DNA from 4 places in the Streptomyces sp. NPDC048650 genome. Region 3 is predicted to be linked to each of the others. Evidence: riboswitches for the same ligand, from Rfam matches in the RefSeq annotation. Region 3 holds a riboswitch; each other region holds the start of a gene.
The links. Region 3 has a riboswitch for cobalamin ahead of ACGFML_RS35040 (cobalamin biosynthesis protein). Riboswitches for the same ligand answer to the same signal wherever they lie in the genome.

Region 1: another riboswitch for cobalamin. It lies ahead of ACGFML_RS32230 (CbtB-domain containing protein); the one in region 3 lies ahead of ACGFML_RS35040 (cobalamin biosynthesis protein).
Region 2: another riboswitch for cobalamin. It lies ahead of metE (5-methyltetrahydropteroyltriglutamate--homocysteine S-methyltransferase); the one in region 3 lies ahead of ACGFML_RS35040 (cobalamin biosynthesis protein).
Region 4: another riboswitch for cobalamin. It lies ahead of ACGFML_RS12260 (HoxN/HupN/NixA family nickel/cobalt transporter); the one in region 3 lies ahead of ACGFML_RS35040 (cobalamin biosynthesis protein).

What each region holds. Positions count from the first base shown of each region.
Region 1 covers NZ_JBICVM010000016.1:25,586-30,654, reverse strand. The annotation lists partial or broken gene ACGFML_RS32245 (RibD family protein) at 1-11, opposite strand, end outside; gene ACGFML_RS32240 (creatininase family protein) at 4-759, opposite strand; gene ribA (GTP cyclohydrolase II) at 862-1,515, shown strand; gene ACGFML_RS32230 (CbtB-domain containing protein) at 1,738-1,956, opposite strand; cobalamin riboswitch at 1,999-2,144, opposite strand; gene ACGFML_RS32225 (histidine phosphatase family protein) at 2,270-2,842, shown strand; gene ACGFML_RS32220 (SPW repeat protein) at 2,978-3,418, shown strand; gene ACGFML_RS32215 (hypothetical protein) at 3,467-3,676, opposite strand; gene ACGFML_RS32210 (methyltransferase) at 3,896-4,936, shown strand; partial or broken gene ACGFML_RS32205 (MFS transporter) at 5,006-5,069, opposite strand, start outside.
Region 2 covers NZ_JBICVM010000013.1:73,201-78,269, reverse strand. The annotation lists gene metF (methylenetetrahydrofolate reductase [NAD(P)H]) at 1-101, shown strand, start outside; gene metE (5-methyltetrahydropteroyltriglutamate--homocysteine S-methyltransferase) at 694-3,012, opposite strand; cobalamin riboswitch at 3,174-3,402, opposite strand; gene cobF (precorrin-6A synthase (deacetylating)) at 3,735-4,556, opposite strand; gene thiI (tRNA uracil 4-sulfurtransferase ThiI) at 4,553-5,069, opposite strand, start outside.
Region 3 covers NZ_JBICVM010000020.1:58,599-63,667, reverse strand. The annotation lists gene ACGFML_RS35050 (caspase family protein) at 1-1,261, opposite strand, end outside; gene ACGFML_RS35045 (hypothetical protein) at 1,266-1,676, opposite strand; cobalamin riboswitch at 1,883-2,038, shown strand; gene ACGFML_RS35040 (cobalamin biosynthesis protein) at 2,168-3,127, shown strand; gene ACGFML_RS35035 (cobyric acid synthase) at 3,136-4,737, shown strand; gene ACGFML_RS35030 (putative cobaltochelatase) at 4,737-5,069, shown strand, end outside.
Region 4 covers NZ_JBICVM010000003.1:651,040-656,108, reverse strand. The annotation lists gene ACGFML_RS12285 (nucleoside/nucleotide kinase family protein) at 1-140, shown strand, start outside; gene ACGFML_RS12280 (hypothetical protein) at 323-1,039, opposite strand; gene ACGFML_RS12275 (hypothetical protein) at 1,209-1,619, opposite strand; gene ACGFML_RS12270 (MarR family winged helix-turn-helix transcriptional regulator) at 1,719-2,246, shown strand; gene ACGFML_RS12265 (alpha/beta fold hydrolase) at 2,313-3,161, shown strand; cobalamin riboswitch at 3,207-3,421, shown strand; gene ACGFML_RS12260 (HoxN/HupN/NixA family nickel/cobalt transporter) at 3,452-4,561, shown strand; gene ACGFML_RS12255 (VOC family protein) at 4,655-5,069, opposite strand, start outside.

The DNA.
Region 1 (5,069 bases), on a different contig from region 3:
GCCTCATCCATGGCCGTCCCCCTGCGGAGCGAGCAGCGCGGCGTACTCGCCGAATGCCTCGACGAGCCCGGCCAGCAGCTCCCGTCCCTTGCGGGCGGAGGCGAGGGAGGGGCGGCCGAGGACCCCGGAGTCGGTGTACGCCGGCATGCCGAGAGTGAGCAGATGCCTGCGGTCGTCGGCGAGGTGGTCCGCCGATGCGTGCCCGGGCCGGACGAGTTCGGGATGGGCGTGCAGCAGGATGGATGTCTCCAGCTCGCCGGCGTGCATATCGCTGTGTGCGGACGTCTCCACCCCCGCCCGAGTGCGGGCCGCGTCCCAGTCGGCCGGGCCGGGGAAGAGAGCCATCCGCGTCCCCGTGCCGCCGGATTCTTGAACGATATTGCGCAGTACGTAATTTCCGCCGTGTCCGTTGACGAGAATCAAGGAGTCGATTCCGGAGCGGCGCAGCGAATCGGCGATGTCCGTCACGACGGTGTGCAGGGTACGGGCCGAAATGCTGACCGTGCCGGGCCAAGCCGCGTGTTCGTGGGAACAGGAGATGGTCAGCGGTGGCAGCAGAAGTGCGGGACGGCCGGCGGCGACCTCGTCGGCGACGGTGCAGGCGATGACCGTGTCGGTGATCAACGGCAGGAAAGGGCCGTGCTGTTCGAAGCTTCCGACGGGAAGGAGGGCGAAGTGCGGCTGCCGCTCCCGTACGTCCTGGGTGGTGTCCGCCGTCAGTAGCGCGCGGGCCGAATTCCGGGGTACCGGTGCGGTCATGGTGGGGTGCGGCCTTTCGTCGCGCTCGTTCGCAGGGCCGTCGCAGCATAGGCATCAGGCCAACTCATGCCAACCGGGTGCCCACCCCGGTACCATCACGCCATGACGGACCTCCATGCCGGTATCGCTCTCGATGACGACAGCCAGGTCGAACGGGTGGTGGAGGTCCGGTTGCCCACCGCGCACGGCGAATTTCTGGCCGTCGGCTATCTCGCGGTCCGCAGCGGCATCGAGCAAGTGGCCTTGGTGTACGGCGATGTGGCGGCGCAGCAGGTGCTGACCCGGGTGCATTCGGAGTGTCTGACCGGAGATGTCTTCGGGTCCACGCACTGCGAATGCGGCGACCAATTGTCCGCGGCGCTGCGGGCGATCGTGGCGGCCGGGCGCGGCGTTCTGGTGTATGTGCAGGGCCACGAGGGCCGGGGGATAGGGCTGTTGGCCAAGCTCCGGGCGATGAAACTCCAGGAGGGCGGGCTGGACACGGTCGAGGCGAACATCGCGCTCGGACTTCCGGTCGACGCTCGCGAATACGGCGTCGCGGCCGGAATGCTGCGGGATCTCGGCGTCGGGTCGGTAAGGCTGCTGTCGAACAATCCGCGTAAGCGGGAGGCGCTGCTGCGGCATGGTGTCACCGTCGCCGAACAGGTTCCGCTGCTGATGCCGCCGGGTGCGGAGAACATCCGCTATCTGCGGACGAAACGGGAGCGGCTCGACCACGATCTGCCGCATCTCGACGGCATTCCCGGGCTGTTCTGACGGCATAAGGGCCCGCGACCGGGGTCGCGGGCCCTTATCGGGGTGCCGCATCAGGGGCGGCCCAGGAGGCCGCCGCCGCGAAGGCCGTACCCGCGGCATCCGGAATCGCCGGAGCAGGGAGCCGGAGAAGCCTGCGGTACTTCGTCGACGGGCGGCAGGACGGCAGGACGGCGTGGGCGGGCGCGAATGCCGCGCCGCCCGCCACCGTTGACCGGATCCCGATCAGTGGCAGGGGAATCCGAGGAGGTGGCGTCCGTCGTGGACCCACTCGTGGACGTCCGTTCCGGAGAGCAGTGAGGTGGCGCCCTGCTCCGCGCCGATGAAGTACAGCAGGACCAGCATCAGGACACCGGTGAACAGTGCCCAGGGGGCGATGGCCTTGAGGGGGATCGGGGCCGGGGCGATGGTGCCGGTGGCCGGGGGTGCGATGGTCTGAGCCATGGCGGGACCTCCTGGTAGGGGGAACTCGCGTCCCTGGTTCGTGGAGTGCGCACGCGATATGTCGGGTCTGGCTCGCCCGGTCCCGGCCCCGCTGGGGCTGCGTCAAAACCGGACATACAGTGGCGCGACCGCGCCGGGATCCCACCGGCTTCCGTCATGTCGTCGTCAATATCATCGGGAAGGTATCGCGTACCGACCGGCGGGCCAAGGTCGTGCGAGGGGCGGAGGGACGCAAGGAGGGGCGCGCTGCGGCGTCAACTCACCGGAAAGGGAACGTCGTTGCCGTGGCGGGCGGACTATGAGAGAAGAGGACATGACAACTCGGGTGATGCTGGTCTCGCCGGCCGCCGGTGACGCGCAGCGCGAGGTGCGTTTCGATGACGACGGGCCGCTGAGCGAGGCCGGTCTGCGACGGGCCCGCGCGGTGGCCGGAAATCTGCCGTCCGCGGACCGCGTCGCCGTCTCGCCCTCCGTCCGGTGCCGCCGTACGGCCGCGGAGATCGGGTTGCCGGGAGAGTCCGAGCCGGCGCCGTCGGGCTGTGCGATGGGGCGCTGGCGCGGCCGAACCCTGGCCGAGGTGGCCGGGGCGGAAGGGGAAGGGGTGTCCGCCTGGCTGTCCGACCCGGACTTCGCGGGGCACGGCGGCGAGTCGCTGCGCGAGCTGTGCGAGCGGACCGGGGAGTGGCTCGCGGGGCTCGTGGCCACTCCCGGGCGGGTCCTGGCGGTGGTGGAGGTGGACGTGGTGCGTGCCGCCGCGGTGTGCGCCCTGCGGGGGCCCGTGGAGGTCTTCTGGCGGCTCGACGTACCGCCGCTCACCGTGACGGAGCTCAGTGGCCGGGGCGGGCGCTGGAACCTCGGGTTGGGGCGGGCCCTGCGTCGGGACTGACGGCGGGCTGTGAGGGCCCGTATCGATCGTCTTCAGGGTAAAGGCGACATAAGCGCAAAATAAGCGCAGAATAAAGAGTGCGCGGTTCCTTTGCCGCGGTACGGCCACGCTTGCGGAGCGAAGGAGGCGAGTCGGATGGCCGACGTCTCACACCACAGGGGAGATCTCGCAGGTCACCCCGATGTTTCTGAGATGCAGGCGCGATACGAGCGGGTCCTCGGCGGACGTGACGTGATCCTCGTGGACGGGCCGGTGTTCCTCGTCGGCCTGTACTGCGCCGCATCACCGTGGATCGTCCACTACGCGGCCTCGCAGCCCGCACTGTTGACCCACAACCTGATCCTCGGCATCGCCATCGCGCTGCTGGCCGTCGGGTTCACCGTCACACCCGACCGCATGTACGGCCTGAGTGGCGCGATGTGCGCCATGGGCGTGTGGATGATCGTCGCGCCCTGGATCGTCGGCAGCGGCCCGGACGCGGGCGTGATCCTCAACAACATCATCATCGGAGCCCTCACCTTCCTGCTGGGGGCGATGTGCATCGGCGCGGCCGCCAAGAGTCGCCGCACGACATGAGGCAGGCCCCGGAACGGGGCGTGTGACAGACCGTCGGCCCGCCCGCCCTCATCGAGGGTGGGTGGGCCGACGGCCGTCCGGGGCCAGCAGATTCCCGGAGAACCCGGCCAGCATCACTCCGCCCGCCATCAGCAGGCCCTGGCCGAAGGCGATGCCGGAGCCCAGCCCGACGAGCCCGGCGGCCAGCAGCAGCCAGGCGGCGCCCCGCCTCAACTGCCCGGCACGGTCGCCGGGTCGGCGGTCGTCGTCGGGGAACACAGGGGTGTTCCTCCCTCCCGGAGTGGGTCGGCGGTCGCGTCGCACGGGCGGATCGCAGGGGTCGTTGTCCCGGTGATCCCGAGATCTTAGGGTTACCTCGCATGATGCGGTGCGGCGGGCAACGGGCCGCACTGCCACAGGCGTTGTTGTGCCCGGTGCGACCCCGTCCGTAACGCGGCGATCGCGCCCGCCGTGCCCGTGAACAGAGAGGTGTCTCCCATGTCCCAGGAGAATCGGCCGGTCGACGAGGGCCGCGAGGTACTGACCCGGATCGCCTACGGCGCCATGGCGTCGCACACCCTGGGGGCCGCCGTCCGCCTCCGGATCGTCGATCTGATCGGCGACGGCACGGTGACGGCGGCGGACGTCGCGGCGCAGTGCGCGGCCCGGCCACAGGCCATGGGCAGGTTGTTACGGGCGCTGGCCGGGCTGGGGCTGCTCGCCGAGCGGGCCCCGGGACGGTTCGCCGTCACCCCGGCCGGCGCCCTGCTGCGCAGTGACGGGCCCGGGTCGCTGCACTCCTTCGCCCGGATGTTCACCGACCCCACCATGCTCCGGGCATGGGAGCACCTGGAAGACAGCGTGCGGACCGGTGAGCCGGCCTTCGACGCGCTCTTCGGCAAGGACTTCTTCGGTCACCTCGCCGAACATCCGGAACTCTCCGCCGAGTTCAATGCCGCGATGGGCCAGGCCACGCGCGACACCGCGGCCTTGCTGCCGGCGGTGTTCGACTTCGGCCGCTTCACGACGGTGGCCGACATCGGCGGCGGCGACGGCACGCTGCTCGCCGCGATCCTGCGGGCGCACCCGTCGCTCACCGGCATCGTCTTCGACCTTCGCGAGGGGCTCGCACAGGCCGCCGACACACTGGCCCGAGACGGCCTGGAAGGCCGGTGTTCCCTGGTGAGCGGGGACTTCTTCACCACGGCACCGGACGGCGCCGACCTGTATCTCCTCAAGAGCGTGATCCACGACTGGAGCGACGAGCGGTGCACGGAGATCCTCCGCCACTGCCGCCGGGCCGTCCCGGACGACGGCCGACTACTGATCATCGAGCCGGTGCTGCCGCCCGTCGTGGATCCCTCGGCCGCCGGAGTCGTCTATATCAGCGACCTGAACATGCTGGTCAACGTCGGTGGCCGGGAACGCACCCGGGACGACTTCGCACGCCTGCTGGGCGGCGCCGGCTTCGCCCTGCGGTCCGTGACGCCGCTGCCCAGGCCCAACCGCTTCTCCCTGCTGGAGGCCGAGCCCGTGTGACGACGGGGCGCCCGTGCCGTCGCCGGGTGTGTCCGCGGCTGCGTCGTGCCGGGGCTGCGGGGGGCCGGGCCGCAGCCCCGGTGCGAGGGCCAGGGTGACCGCGATCGAGGCCGCGGCCGTCGCCGCCATCCCG
Region 2 (5,069 bases), on a different contig from region 3:
GCCGCCTGATCGCTGAGGACGTTCCGGGCATCCATTTCATGACCATGAATTTTTCCAGGGTGACGACGGAGATCTACCAGAATCTCGAACTGCACCCGTGAGCCCTTCGAACCCCTTTCGGGGGTTGCGGGCAGCCGGTTGGCGAATTCCGTACGGACGGCCCCCGGTCGCGGCGACCGAGGCCGGAAGACCGTTCCTTGAACCGCTTCCTTGGACCACTTCCTTGGACCGGTTCCTTGAACCGGTTCCTTTATCGAAACCAGTCAGCACGGAACGTCGCGGCGTGCGCATGTCGGAGGGCAGGCGCGGGTGCACCGCGAATTCCCCGGTAGCGCACATCGCACTTCGGGGCGGTGGCGGTACCGGGTTACGTATACAGCGACCGGATTCAGGGTCGCGTCCATCCCGGGATTGTCGGTCAGCGGCGGCGCCTTTCCCGGTCATCGGAACCGTAAGGTGCTTTTCGGGTGCCGGCATCCGTGCGGCCGGAGATTATTCGGGTGTGGCGTAGGTGGCCCGGCAGAGCGGCGAGCAGGTCGTCCACGGTCGGAGCCTGCTGGGGCCGTTCGCCGTGCTCTTCGGCTGCCCGTTCGTCCTGCCGCAGGGCATCGCCCAGCGTTTCGAGGAGCTGCGTGGCGGCCGGAGACGGCCGGGAGGGCGCGGCTGCGCGCCCCCTCCCGGCCGTCAACGGAGTCAGGAGCCGGAGAGCTCCGCTCGGACGGTACGGGCGGCGGTGACCAGGTTCTCCAGCGAGGCGCGGGTCTCGGGCCAGCCGCGGGTCTTCAGGCCGCAGTCCGGGTTGACCCAGAGGCGCTCGGCGGGGATGGCCTCAAGTCCCTTGCGCAGCAGGGCAGCTGCCTCGTCGGCGCTGGGCACGCGAGGGGAGTGGATGTCGTAGACACCGGGGCCGGCCTCGCGCGGGTAGCCGTGCTCGGCCAGCTCCCGGGCGACCTGCATGTGGGAGCGGGCGGCCTCCAGGCTGATGACGTCCGCATCCAGATCGTCGATACCCTGCACGATGTCGCCGAACTCCGCGTAGCACATGTGCGTGTGGATCTGAGTCCGGTCCTGTACCCCGCTGGTGCTGAGGCGGAACGCCTCGGTGGCCCAGGCCAGGTACGCGGCATGGTCGGCGGCGCGCAGCGGCAGCGTTTCGCGCAGCGCGGGCTCGTCGACCTGGATGACCGACGTGCCCGCTTCCTCCAGGTCGCCCACCTCGTCGCGCAGCGCGAGCGCCACCTGGCGGGCGGTGTCGCCCAGCGGCTGGTCGTCGCGGACGAAGGACCAGGCGAGCATGGTGACCGGGCCGGTGAGCATGCCCTTGACGGGACGGCCGGTCAGCGACTGGGCATAGGAGGTCCAGCGCACCGTCATCGGCTCGGGCCGGGAGATGTCGCCGGCCAGGACCGGCGGCCGGACGTAGCGGGTGCCGTAGGACTGCACCCATCCGTGCTGGGTGGCCAGGTAGCCGGTGAGCTGCTCGGCGAAGTACTGCACCATGTCGTTGCGTTCGGGCTCGCCGTGCACCAGGACGTCGATGCCGGCCTTCTCCTGGAAGCCGAGGACGTCACGGATCTCGGTCTTGATGCGGTCCTCGTAGCCGGCCGTGTCGATCCGCCCGGTCCGCAGGTCGGCGCGGGCGCTCCGCAGTGCGTCGGTCTGGGGGAAGGAGCCGATGGTGGTGGTCGGCAGCAGCGGCAGCCCGAGGTGGGCCCGCTGGGCCGTTGCGCGCGCGGCGTACGGCGCCGAGCGGCGGCCGTCGGCGTCGGTGACGGCGGCGGCACGGGCACGCACGGCCGGGTCGTGGGTGAGGGCGGAATTCGCCCGGGAGGCCAGGTCGGCGCGGTTCGCGGCGAGTTCGGTGGCGATGGTGTCGGTGCCCTGTGCCAGGCCCCGTGCCAGGGTCACCAGCTCCGCGGTCTTCTGCTTGGCGAAGGCCAGCCAGCGGACGATCTGCGGGTCGATGTCGCGTTCGGCGGTGGCGTCCAGCGGCACGTGCAGGAGAGAGCAGGACGCGGCCACGTCGACCCGGTCGGCGAGGCCGAGCAGGGTGCCGAGGGTGGACAGCGACTTCTCCAGATCGTTGATCCAGATGTTGCGGCCGTTGACCACGCCCGCGACCAGGCGCTTGCCCGGCAGACCGCCGGCGGCCGCCAGCGCGTCGAGGTTGGCTGCGGCCGCGTCGGTGAAGTCGAGCGCCAGACCGTCCACCGGAGCCTTGGCCAGGACGGGCAGGGCGTCGCCGAGCCGGTCGAAGTACGAGGCGACCAGAAGCTTCGGACGGTCGGTGAGGGAACCCAGCTCGCGGTAGGCGCGTGCGGCGGCGTTCAGCTCGGCCGGGGTGCGGTCCTGGACGAGGGCGGGCTCGTCGAGCTGCACCCACTCGGCGCCGGCGGCGCGCAGATCGGCGAGGACCTCGGCGTAGACCGGCAGCAGCCGGTCCAGCAGCGTCAGGGGCTCGAAGTCGGCAGCCACGCCCGGGGCGGGCTTGGACAGCAGGAGATAGGTGAGGGGCCCGACGAGAACCGGCCGCGCGGTGAGACCGACCGCGAGGGCTTCCTTGAGCTCGGCGACCTGCTTGGTGGAGTCGGCGGTGAAGACGGTGTCCGGCCCCAACTCCGGCACCAGGTAGTGGTAGTTGGTGTCGAACCACTTCGTCATCTCCAGCGGCGCCACGTCCTGCGTGCCGCGCGCCATGGCGAAGTAGCCGTCGAGCGCGTCGGCCGAGACGGCGGCGCGGTGACGGTCCGGGACAGCACCGACCATGACGCTGGTGTCCAGCACGTGGTCGTAGTACGAGAAGTCACCTGTGGGCACCTCGTGGATGCCGGCGTCGGCCAGCTCCTGCCAGTGGGAATGGCGCAGGGTGCGGGCGGTCTCCTTGAGGGCTTCGGCGGTGACCTTGCCCTTCCAATAGCCCTCGATTGCCTTCTTCAGTTCCCGGTGCTGTCCCTGGCGGGGGTAGCCGTACACGGTGGCCCGTGCTGCCGCGGCTGCGGACTTCGCTGTCACGGAACTCTCCTTCGCGGATGTGCCTGCAAGCCCCGGCGACGGGACGAGGAACGCGAAGCGGTGACGGACCGGACGGAACCACGGTGCGTTCGCGACGCACGTGTCCGCCTGGTATGTACGCCGACCCGCCCTCGAGGTCACCGGGATCTCCGTCCACGCATGGGCGTGCACGGGCAACGGGCAGGTCTTCGGACTCGCGGGCGCGCCTGCCGGAATCCTCCGGCGGGCACCTACTGGCCGTCGCTTCCCGGATCCGCGGCTCGGATCCAGTGCGTATGACGGCGGTCGTTCCCACTCACCGCTGCGGGGCAGTCCCGGATTCTCACCGGGTTCCCTCTTACGACGCGGCCCGTCTGGCGGACGGGGCGAACCAATTGCCCACCCAGCCTAGAGCGTGGCCCTCGTATCGGGTGCCTTTGCTCACATGTCGGACTGTGAGATGAGCCACCGGCGGGGTGCGGTTTCAGGGCGCGGCGGCGATGTCGGCGCGCACGCCGTCGTCGGTGGGCGGTCCCGCGGTGCGTCGGACGGCGAGCGGTGCGTCGGCTGTCACATGGCCGGAAATGGCCCTGCTGACCAGATGGCGGCCAGACGGTGGCCGGACGAGGCGCTCGCCGCCCAACGCAAGAGCACGGGCTTCGGTCACCGTCGACGCGCAACGGGCCCATCCGGCCGTGGGCGACGTACACCGGCGTGCAACAGCGGGACGCGCGGGCGGGGTTCTAGCCTCCGCGCACGGGAGACACGGCATCTGCCGGCGGCTCCGGGTCATCCGCCCGCAGCAGGCAGGCATCCATGATCCAGCCGTGACGCTCCCGGGCCGCGGCACGCAACTCCAGTACCCGGTCGGCGACTTCGGCCAACGGTCCGGAGACGAGCAGCTCCTCGGGTGTGCCGACGTAGGCGCCCCAGTACACCCACCAGCCCTCCTCCTGGTGGACGGTGAGTGCCGCACCGACATCGAGCATCACGGCGACGTCCTCGCCCTCGGCGAGCCCGGACCCGGCAACGTGCCGACCGGGTGCGATCCGGACCGGGCGGCCGAGCCGGGTCAGTGTCGTACGGTGCCGGGCGGCCAGCACCGAGAGGCTGCTCACCCCGGGAATCACGTCGTAGGTGAAGGACACCGCACCGCGGCCGACGACCTCTTCCAGCGTGTCGATCGTGCTGTCGTAGAGAGCGGGGTCACCCCACACCAGGAAGGCGCCGGTCCCGCCCGGCGCCAGCTCGTCCCGGATGAGGCGCTCGTACAGGGCGGCGCGGCGGTGGCGCCAGTCGACGACCTGCGCCTGATAGCCGGCCGGGCTCGCGGGGGAGCGATCGCGGCGCGGGTCCGCGGCCTCGACCACCCGGTGCCCGGGACCGGCGTGCTCGGCCACCAGATTCCTGCGCAGCCGGGTCAGCTCGGATGCCTGTGCGCCCTTGTCCAGGAGGAAGAACACCTCGCAGTCCCGCATGGCCCGGACGGCGGCCAGCGTCACATGATCGGGATCCCCTGCGCCGATCCCGATCACCAAGATCCGCCGCCGGCCGTCTCCGGTCATGAGGACACCGTCCCGGACGGCGCCGTCGCACACGCGGCCGGAACGGGGCGGCTGGGCGTGGGGCCCCCGTCCGGGCCGTCCGCTTCGGCCTCCCCCTCCCCGCCGGTCTCTCCCGGGTACATGATCTGGACGTCACGCAGCAGACCGTTCACCAGGTCGTCCAGGTCGAGTCGCTTCTCCACCGAGTGAAGGTGCGTCAGCCCGGCCCGGAGGGCGACGCGGGGCGGGGCGAGGAGCTTGCAGCAGTCCTCGTCCGGCAGCACGGAGATCTCCGCGGTGCCGATGGACCGGGCCTCGTCGATGATCTCCTGCTTCTCCCAGCCGACCAGCGGCCGCAGCACCGGCAGGGTGGCGGCCTCGTCGACGGCGGCCATGTTCGCCAGGGTCTGGCTGGCCACCTGCCCCAGACTGTCACCGGTCACCAGGGCCTCCGCTCGGGTCCGGCCCGCCAATGCGGAAGCGGCGCGGACCATCAGCCGTCGCTGCGCGACGACCTGAAGCCTGCCGGCACCC
Region 3 (5,069 bases):
GGCCGGTGTTGCGCAGCGTCGCGGGGGATCCGCCGGCCGGCATCAGGCGGCGGGCCTCGTCGTAGTCGGCGGTCGACTCGGGGATCCACAGGTCGGGCTGCGGGCCCGGCCGGTGGAGGGGCTCGACGCCCTTGCCGTCCGGCCCGCTCCGGCCGGTGCCCCGCGCCTCGCCCTGCCAGCGGTCGGCGGCGGCGAAGCCCTGGTCTGTCTGGTCCTTGGCGGCGGAGTAGACGGTGATCTGGGCGCGCCGGCACCCGTCGGGGTAGTCGCTCTCGCCGGACAGGGGGCGGATGTTGGCGGCGGACATCTCGTAGTCGAAGGCGACCCGGCGCAGGGTCGCCTCGGCCTCGGGGTCGGTGAGCAGCCGCAGTTCGAGGGCGGGCGGACAGGGCGGTGCGGCGCCGGGGAGGTTCAGCAGGACGACGCCCGCGGTGGCCGGCACGAAGACGATCGCCAGGGTGAGCAGGAGGCGGATCCAGTGCTGGAGCACCGGGTTGAGCCAGCGGCGTAAGCGGACCCGCAGTGGGGTCGGGGGCCGGACCTCGGGAGTGGCGAAGGAGAGGACGACGTCGTCGGTGGTGTTCTGCTTCGCCGAGCGGGGCTCCCAGACGTCGCCCATCGGGGTCCGCTCGTCGGCGAGTTCCTCGCGCAGCGCCTGTACGAGGTCGTCGAAGGCGACGAAGCGCCTGCCGGGTATGCCGCGTTCGAGGACCGCGACCACGGCGCGGGTGAAGACGCTGCCGCCGGCCGGTTCCTCGCCGCTGAAGATCCGGCGGTTGGGCTGCGCGGCCATCAGCAGCGAGAGGGGTCTGCGGCAGCGGTGGACGGCTTCGCCGGCGTTTCCGGCGTAGCAGCACTCCAGGACGACGACGATCCGGTCGGCACGGGCGTTGTCCAGGTAGGGCAGCACCGTGTCCTGCCAGGAGACGGTCTTGTGCAGCCGGGACCTCGAGGCGCCGACCATCAGCTGGAGATTGCCGCCGTCCGGGCCGACCCGGCCGTGGCCGGAGAAGTACACCAGCAGCAGGCCGCGTGCCTCGTCGGTGACGGCGTCCAGCGCCTGCTCCACCTCCCACGGCTCCTGGGCCTTGCAGACGCGGACCTCGTCCTCGGTGAACAGATCGGTGCCGGGGTCGGCAAGGACGCGCCGGAGCTGTTCGGCGTTGTCCCGCACCGCGGGCAGCGGGCGGAGGTTCTTGTAGTCGCCGACACAGATCAGCAGCGCCCGGTTGGTCTTGCCGCGCGCGTCGTATTCGGACATCCGCTCAGTCCCCGGCGGTGCTGCCGCCCTCGGCGCCGCCGAGCTCGCGCAGTGCACCGTCGCCCTCGCCGACCACGACGGCGGGTTCCTCGCCCGCGGAGCGCTCCTCCTTGCGCCGCCGCAGCCACTCCTGCAGGGCGATGGTCAGGCTCTTGGTGATCTCCGCGGCGACCGCGCCGACGACCACGAGGATCACGTCGTCCACGCCGACGGCCATGTCGGCGGGGCCGGCCTCGTCGGCGCCCTCGGCCGCCGGCCGCGGGCGCAGCGCCCAGTCGTGCCGACGGCTGGTCAGCCACGGCTCCCGCTCCAGCCACGCCCGCAGGTCCGCACCGTCCTGTTCCGGATTGTGCGTGCCTGTGATCCTGATGCGGATCTCCTGGCGGATCTCGTCTCGGTCAGCGCTGTCCGGCATCCCCCGGCCCCCCTTCCGGCGGGCCCCATCGCCCACCGTGCACCAGATGGTGGCGCGGGACCGGGCCCAGGGGCAACCGTCGGTGACGCACCGGACACCCTGTGGCCCGCGCCACACCCCCTGCCACAGGGCTGCGTCGCAGGTCAAGGGTGAGTTGACGGGCATTCGCGGGGCGTGGTGGACTGCCCGGGCCATTCGGCGACAGCTGAGGAAGTCCGGTGCGAATCCGGCGCGGTCCCGCCACTGTCACCGGGGAGCGTTCCTCCAGCGAAGGTCACGGTCCGTCGCGCGCCTGCCCGAAGGGGTCGGTGGGTACGGACTGGAAGGCCGGGGGAAGCGCCGATCCGGGAGCCAGGAGACTCTTGTCGCCGTCACGTCGAGCCAGGGCGCGGACCCTGAGTGAGGACATATCACCATGCCCGGCCGCCGTTCGAGATGCCCGCGCCCTGCCGTCGCCGTGTCCCTTCGAGGCCAGACGGCGGCCTGATCCGATGCGCGGCGAACACGCGGCCTACGCGTGCGGCGCGGCCCTCGGCTTCCTCGGTGACCTGATCGTGGCGGACCCTCGGCGCGGCCATCCGGTGGCCGCCTTCGGCCGGGCCGCGGGCGCCGTCGAGCGTCGACTGTGGCGCGACCACCGCGGATACGGGGCGGCGCACGCACTGTTGTGCGCGGGCGGCGCGGCCGCCGGTGCCGCACTCCTGCAGCGCGCCGTGCACGGCAGCCTCCCGGCGCGGACCGCGGTGACCGCCGCGACCGTCTGGGCGGTGCTCGGCGGCACCTCGCTCGGCCGGGAGGCGCGGGCGGTCGGCGGTGCGCTGGAGGCGGGCGACCTGGACGTGGCGCGGGAGCGGCTGCCGCATCTGTGCGGCCGCGATCCGCAGGCGCTGGACGGCCCGCAGATGGCCCGCGCGGTGGTGGAGTCGGTCGCGGAGAACACCTCGGACGCGGTGGTGGGCGCCCTGGTGTGGGGCGCGCTCGGCTCGGTGCCCGGCCTGGTGGCGTTCCGTGCCGTGAACACCCTGGACGCGATGGTCGGTCACAGGTCGCCGCGCTACCGGCGGTTCGGCTGGGCCTCGGCCCGCCTCGACGACGTGGCCGGGTGGCCCGGCTCCCGGCTGACCGCCGCGCTGACCGTCCTCGCGGGCCCCGACCGGCGCGGTGCGCTGCGGGCCTGGCGGGCCGACGGTGGTGCGCACCCGAGCCCCAACGCGGGCCCGGTGGAGGCTTCGTTCGCGGGCGCGCTCGGCGTCCGGCTGGGCGGCACCCTGACCTACGGCGGCCGGGTGGAACACCGCCCGGTGCTCAACGGCGCGGCGCCGCCACCGGACGTGGCCGACATCGCACGGGCGGTGCGGCTCTCGCGGCGGGTGAACGCTCTGGCGCTGGCGGCGACGGTGGCGGGACGGCTGGCGTTCGGCGCCGCACGGCTCAGGAGGAGGACCCGGTGAACGGGCACATGACGGGAGCGGCTCCGGCCCTCGGCGGTGGTCTGCTGGTGGCCGGTACGACGTCCGACGCGGGCAAGAGCGTGGTGACGGCGGGCATCTGCCGCTGGCTGGCCCGGCAGGGCGTGCGCGTGGCGCCGTTCAAGGCGCAGAACATGTCGCTCAACTCCTTCGTGACGCGCGAGGGGGCGGAGATCGGGCGGGCGCAGGCGATGCAGGCGGCCGCGGCGCGGGTGGAGCCGACCGCGCTGATGAACCCCGTACTGCTCAAGCCGGGCAGCGACCGCAGCAGCCAGGTGGTGCTGCTGGGCAAGCCGGTGGGCGAGCTCAGTGCGCGCGGCTACCACGCGGGACGGCAGGAACAGCTGCTCGGCACGGTGACCGACTGCCTGACCGAGCTGCGGCGCACCCATGACGCGGTGATCTGCGAGGGGGCCGGCAGCCCCGCCGAGATCAATCTGCGCCGCACCGACATCGTGAACATGGGCATCGCGCGGGCCGGCCGGCTGCCCGTCGTGATCGTCGGGGACATCGACCGCGGCGGCGTCTTCGCCTCCTTCTTCGGGACCACGGCGCTGCTCTCGCGCGAGGACCAGGAGCTGGTGGCGGGGTATCTCGTCAACAAGTTCCGGGGCGACGTGAGCCTGCTGGAGCCCGGGCTGGAGATGATGCGGCAGCTGAGCGGCCGGCCGACGCTGGGCGTCCTGCCGTACGCGCACGGCCTGGGCATCGACGAGGAGGACGGGCTGCGGGTGTCGCTGCGCGGCGCGGTCCGCGAGTCGGTGGTGGCTCCGCCGGTCGGCGCGGACGTGCTGCGGGTCGCGGTGTGTGCGGTCCCCCTGATGTCCAACTTCACGGACGTGGACGCGCTGGCCGCCGAGCCGGGCGTCGTGGTGCGCTTCGTGGACCGCGCCGAGGAGCTGGTGGACGCGGACCTGGTGGTCCTGCCCGGCACCCGCGGCACGGTCCGGGCCCTGCAGTGGCTGCGCGAGCGCGGGCTGGCCGACGCCATCGCCCGGCGGGCCGCCGAGGGGCGCCCGGTGCTGGGCATCTGCGGCGGCTTCCAGATGCTCGGCGAGCACATCGAGGACGCGGTCGAGTCGCGGGCCGGCGAGGTCGACGGCCTGGGACTGCTGCCGGTGCGGGTGCGCTTCGCGGTCGGTAAGACGCTGGCCCGGCCGTCCGGTGAGGCGCTCGGCGAGCCGGTGGAGGGGTACGAGATCCACCACGGCGTGGCCGAGGTGACCGGCGGCGAGGCGTTCTTCTCCGACGGCCGGGGAAACAGCCTGGACGGCTGCCGGACCGGCGCCGTCTGGGGCACCCACTGGCACGGCTCGCTGGAGAGCGACGGCTTCCGGCGGGCGTTCCTGCGCCGGGTGGCGGCCGACGCGGGCCGGGCGTTCGTACCGGCCCCCGACACCAGCTTCGGTGCGCTGCGCGAGGAGCAGCTGGACCGGCTCGGCGATCTGATCGAGGAGCACGCGGACACGGACGCGCTGCTGCGGCTGATCGAGAAGGGGGTGCCCGCGGGGCTGCCGTTCGTGCCGCCCGGGGCGCCCCGCCCACTTGACGCGTCCGACCACAGCAATTCCCTTGAAGGGGGTACCCGTTAATGGCATCGGTCTCCTATCCGTTCACCGCGGTCGTCGGGATGGACGACATGCGGCTCGGCCTGCTGCTGAACGCGATCTCACCGGCCATCGGCGGGGTGCTCGTCCGGGGTGAGAAGGGCACCGCGAAGTCGACGATGGTGCGTGGCCTGACGGCGCTGATGCCCGACGTCGACGTCGTCGGCGGCTGCCGCTTCTCCTGCGCCCCCGGGGCGCCCGACCCGGGCTGCCCCGACGGCCCCCACGCGGCGGACGCCGGGGAGCGGCGCCCGGCGCGGATGGTCGAACTCCCCGTCGGCGCCTCCGAGGACCGCCTGGTGGGCGCGCTGGACATC
Region 4 (5,069 bases), on a different contig from region 3:
GCCGCCCGCGCGACGACGCCGAACGCTTCGTCCGCACCTCGGACGAGGCCAACGCCCGTACCGTGGCGGCCGGCCGGGACCGCGCCGATCTCGTCGTCACCTTCGCCCCCGGCGAAGCGCCCCCGGCCCGGGGCGACTAGGGCCCGGGGCGACCAGGGCCCGTCCGACGGGTTGCTCGCAGCCCTTGTGGGAGCGGGGTGGCACTCACCGCCCGGTGACCGGTTACCGTCTGCCGTCTGCCGTCTGCCGTCTGCCCCGAGGCGGACAGCTCGGGGAGGGCGCACACCGCATGTTCGGAGAGCCAGGGCCGGCCGGGCAGGTCTTACTTGTGGGCGCTGATCACACCGCCGGCGCTCAGCACGATGTACACGCCGTTGGCGTCGACCCCGACGTCGTGCCCCTTCGTCTCCAACGTGGCGGCCACGCCCTCGAAGCCGGTGATCTGCGCGCGGTAGCGCAGCTCGCCGACCTTCGTGACCTTGGCCTTCCAGCCGCCCGCGAGCGTGAAGGTGCCCGGTCCCTGGTGCTCGCCGCCCATCCAGGAATGGATTTCGCCGCCCATCGTGAGCACGACGTACATACCGTTGGCGTCGAGCCCGGCGTCGGCGTCCTGCCCCGTCGTCTCCATCGTGGCCACGACCGAACCCTCGCTGACGATCTCGGCGCGGTAGCGCTGGGAGCCGAGGTCGTAGATCTTGGCCGTGCTGCCGTCCACCAGCTTCTGGGTGCGCACCGGGGATCCCGTATTCGCCTTGGCGGCATTCGTGCTGCCCGACTGCTTGCCCGCGGCGCCCGGCTTGGTGCCGGTCTTGGCATCGGAGCCCGCCTTGCCATCGGAGTCCTGCACTCCGGCGGAGGAGCCGGCGCCGCTGGACTCGGCGGCGGCCTTGCCCGATTCCGCGTGGGCCGCGGGCTTGGTACCGGTGGCGTCCGAGCCGGAGCAGGCGGTCAGGGTGAGGCCGGCGGCTGCGGTCAGAACCGCGGCGGCCATGCGCAGGGTGCGGCGACGGGCGGTGCGGGCAGTGGTGCTGGAGCTCATTGCGGGTCCCCCAGGGCGGTCCGTGTCGTTGTCTTCTCGGTACGTCACCCACTCTGACCGGGGCCGCTGTTGCCGGGCTGCCGCTCCGCTAACGTCCGGCTAACACGGACGTGAGGAGGGGGAGGAAGCCACGCGACCCGTCGGACACGTCTGGGCCCTGTCGGGTGGATCAGCGCACAGCGTCAGACGGACGACGGGAGTCTGCGGACACGTCCGAGGAATCGGTCAGCAGACCCACGACGGACAACGCGCCCCACCCCAGCGACACCGCCACCGCCTTCGCTTTCCGCTCGCGCCCCGGCAGGGTGGCGGCGAGCAGCACGGCGTCGCCGAAGTCCGCGGCGATGCGCACACAGGCCGCCGTGCGCAGCGACGGCCCCGCGGGAGCCAGCACCATCGCGAGTCCACTCGCCGCGTCGCGCCAGCCGAGCGGGCGCAACGCCGTCCGGGTCTCCCGCGCGGTGCGCCCCTCGTCGTCGACGAGCCCCGAGGGCCGGGCCAACAGGCCCGGCAGCGCCGTCACCGCCAGGCCGTACACCGCGGTGGCCGCTCCCACCGCGCGCAGCAAACGCACCGTCATCCGCCGCCCGCCTCCTTCCTCGTCGCCCCCGTCACCTCACCAACAGCCTTCCGCACGGACACCCTTCCCAAACGACATCTCCAGTGTCATCATGACATCATGAGTGTCGTTGAGTCGGGCGCCGGCGACGAGTCGGCCCCCACCGAAGAGCTGCTGTACGACGTCATACGGCGCCTGTGGCCCCTGCACCGCACGATCGTGCGCGCGGTGGAGCGGGAGCTGGAGGGCACGGGCATGACCGCCGGCGAGCACGCGCTGCTCGACGCGCTGCGCAGCCAAGGCCCGCGGACGGTGCCGCAGTTGGCCCGCTCACTGGGCCTCGACCGACAACCGGTACAGCGCTGGGTGAACCACGCTTCGGAGCTGGGCCTGGTCGTGACGGCACCCAACCCCGCACACCGCCGCTCCTCGCTGATCCGACTCACCGCCGAGGGCGGTGAGGTGATGCGCGGAATCCAGGAGTCCGAGGCCGGCGAACTCCGCCGCGGACTGACCGACCTGTCCGCGGACGACATCTCGACGACGCTGCGCGTACTCGACCGACTCGGCGAGGAATTCCGGCACCTGGCGGACGGCTCGCACGTTGCCCCAGAGGATCTCGACAACAAGGACAACCAACCCGAATAACCCCACCGGCCCACGCCGGGGACGGCCCGCTCCCCGTCCCCGCCCACACAAGGAAGTGCACGCAGCATGACCCACCCGTACAGCGCCTGGACCGAACTCGACAACGGCACCGTGCCGGTCAGGGATGGCGAGCTGTTCTACGAGACGGCCGGCGAGGGCCCGGCGGTGGTGCTGCTGCACGGCGGTGTGCTCGACCAGCGCATGTGGGACGAGCAGTTCTCCTGGCTGGTGGGCTCCGGCCACCGCGTGATCCGGTACGACTCCCGCGGCCACGGCCTGTCCTCCACCGTGGCCGGGGACTGGGCCAACCACGACGATCTCTGCGCCCTCCTCGACGCCCTGGATGTGCCGAGCGCCGTCCTCGTCGGCCTTTCGCACGGCGCCCGGGTGGCCCTCGACACCGCCGTCGCCCACCCCGAGCGGGTCGGCGCCCTGGCGCTCGCCTCCCCCGGGATCAGCGGCCGCGCCTTCACCGACCCGTTCATCCTGGAGCACATCGGCGCACAGGTGGCGGCGATCGGCGCACCGGACGGCATGGAGCGGTATGTCGAGCACTTCCTGCGGATGTGGGTGGACGGCCCGCACCGCGGACCGTCCGATGTCCATCCCGGGCTGCGCGAGCGGATGCGCGCCTCGGCCGCGGCGACGGTCGAGGTCCACGCCGACGGCATGGGTGCCGGTATGCCGGTCGAAGTCGGCGCCGCCGGCCGGCTGTCCGAGATACGGGTGCCGACGATCGTGTTCGACGGTGACCTCGACAGCACGGACATCGCCGCCAACGCCCACGCGATCACCCTCGCCGTCCCCGGCGCCCGCCGGATCCGGATACCGGCCGCCGCCCACATGGTCAACCTGGAGAACACCGTGCTCTTCGACCGCGAACTGCGGGCCTTCCTGTCGGCCTTGCCGCGCTGAGGGTCCGGCCGCCAAGGGGCCGTCGGTGACGTTCGGGGTCGGCGGTTAGAGTGGCTGTGCCGTGGTGTTCGGGAAGACCGGTGACGGACCTTGTGGTCCCAGACCGGAGCGGCCCTCGCCACTGTGATCGGGAAGTCTCCGTTCCTTCCGTACGCGCGTGAGCGCATACGGCGCCACTGACCGCAGCCCGCGGCCGGGAAGGCGGGAGCGGATGCGTGCACCCGTAAGCCAGGAGACCGGCCACGGCATCTCACGAACTGATCCACGAGGTGCTGGAGCGTGACCGACGGATGGCCCTGTCCACCGATACCCCGACGACCCCTGCCCCCGCCGCGTTCCGCTGGCGCCGGCAGGACACCGTCCGCACGGCGGGCCTGATCGCCGTCATAGCCGGGCTGCACGTCGTCGCCTTCGGCGTGCTCTTCCTTCTCGTGGTCCCGCACCGCTACACCGTGGGGAGCCAGGTCTTCGGCGTGGGGCTCGGCATCACCGCCTACACCCTCGGCATGCGGCACGCCTTCGACGCGGACCACATCGCGGCCATCGACAACACCACCCGCAAGCTGATGGCCGACGGCAAGCGGCCGGTCTCGGTGGGCTTCTGGTTCGCCCTCGGCCACTCCAGCGTGGTCGTCGCGATGGCCGCCCTGGTCGCGGGCGGCGCCCAGCTCGCGGGCACCCTGCTCAACGATCGGTCCCGCACCCACCAGATCCTGGGCACCGTGGGCACCACGGTGTCCGGAAGCTTCCTCTACCTCATCGCCGCCCTCAACCTCATCGCGCTGGCCGGGATCTGGCGGGTCTTCCGCGGTCTGCGCGAGGGCCGCTTCGACGAGGCCGAGCTGGAGCAGCGGCTCGATTCGCGCGGCTTCATGAATCGCGTCCTGGGCCGGTTCACCCGCTCCATCTCCCGCCCGGGCCAGATGTTCCCGCTGGGCTTCCTCTTCGGGCTCGGGTTCGACACGGCGACCGAGGTCACGCTGATGGTGATGGCGGGCAGCGGCGCCGCGGCCGGTCTGCCCTGGTACGCCGTGCTGTGCCTGCCGCTGCTGTTCGCCGCCGGAATGAGCCTCTTCGACACCCTGGACGGCACCTTCATGAACTTCGCCTACCAGTGGGCGTTCTCCAACCCGGTGCGCAAGGTCTACTACAACCTCACCATCACCGGCCTGTCCATCGCCGTCGCCTTCCTCATCGGCACGATCGAGCTGGTCACCGTCCTGCACGACAAACTCGGCCTCAACGACGCGGTGACCGGCTGGATTTCCGGCCTCGACCTCGACAACGTCGGCTTCATCATCGTCGGCCTGTTCGTGCTGGTGTGGGCGGCGGCACTGGCGTACTGGCGGCTGGCCGGGGTCGAGAAGCGCTGGGCAACGCGGGCAACGTCGGGCTCCTGACCCCCGGGCAACGCCCGGGCGGCGTCGGGCTCCTGACGCCCGGCCGGTGAACCGGCACACAGGGCCCGTCCACCGCTTCTGCCGTACCGCCCGTCAGGTGGCCGAGCCGGCGGCCGCACCGGTCATCAGGTCGGGCCCCCAGCGCTCGAGCTCCGCCGCGAGATCGAGCGGCCGCAGCCGGTGCGTCTCGTCCGGGCCCGGCCAATCCTCCCGCGGCACCCGCCACATCACCTCGAACTCGTTGCCGTCCGGGTCCTTGGCGTACAGGGACTTGGAGACGAGGTGGTCCGTGGCACCTACCAGGGCGCCGCGGGCCGCGAGCCGGGCCTCGGTCGCGGCGAGTTCGCCGAGCGTGCCGACCTCCCACGCCAGGTGGTAGAGCCCGGCCCGGCCCGACTCCGGACCCGGTGCGTCAGCGCCCACCGCGAACAGCCCCAGATCGTGGTCATTGAGCGAATCCGGCGCGCTGAGGAACGCGGCGCGCCCGGGTATCTCGACATCCAGCGTG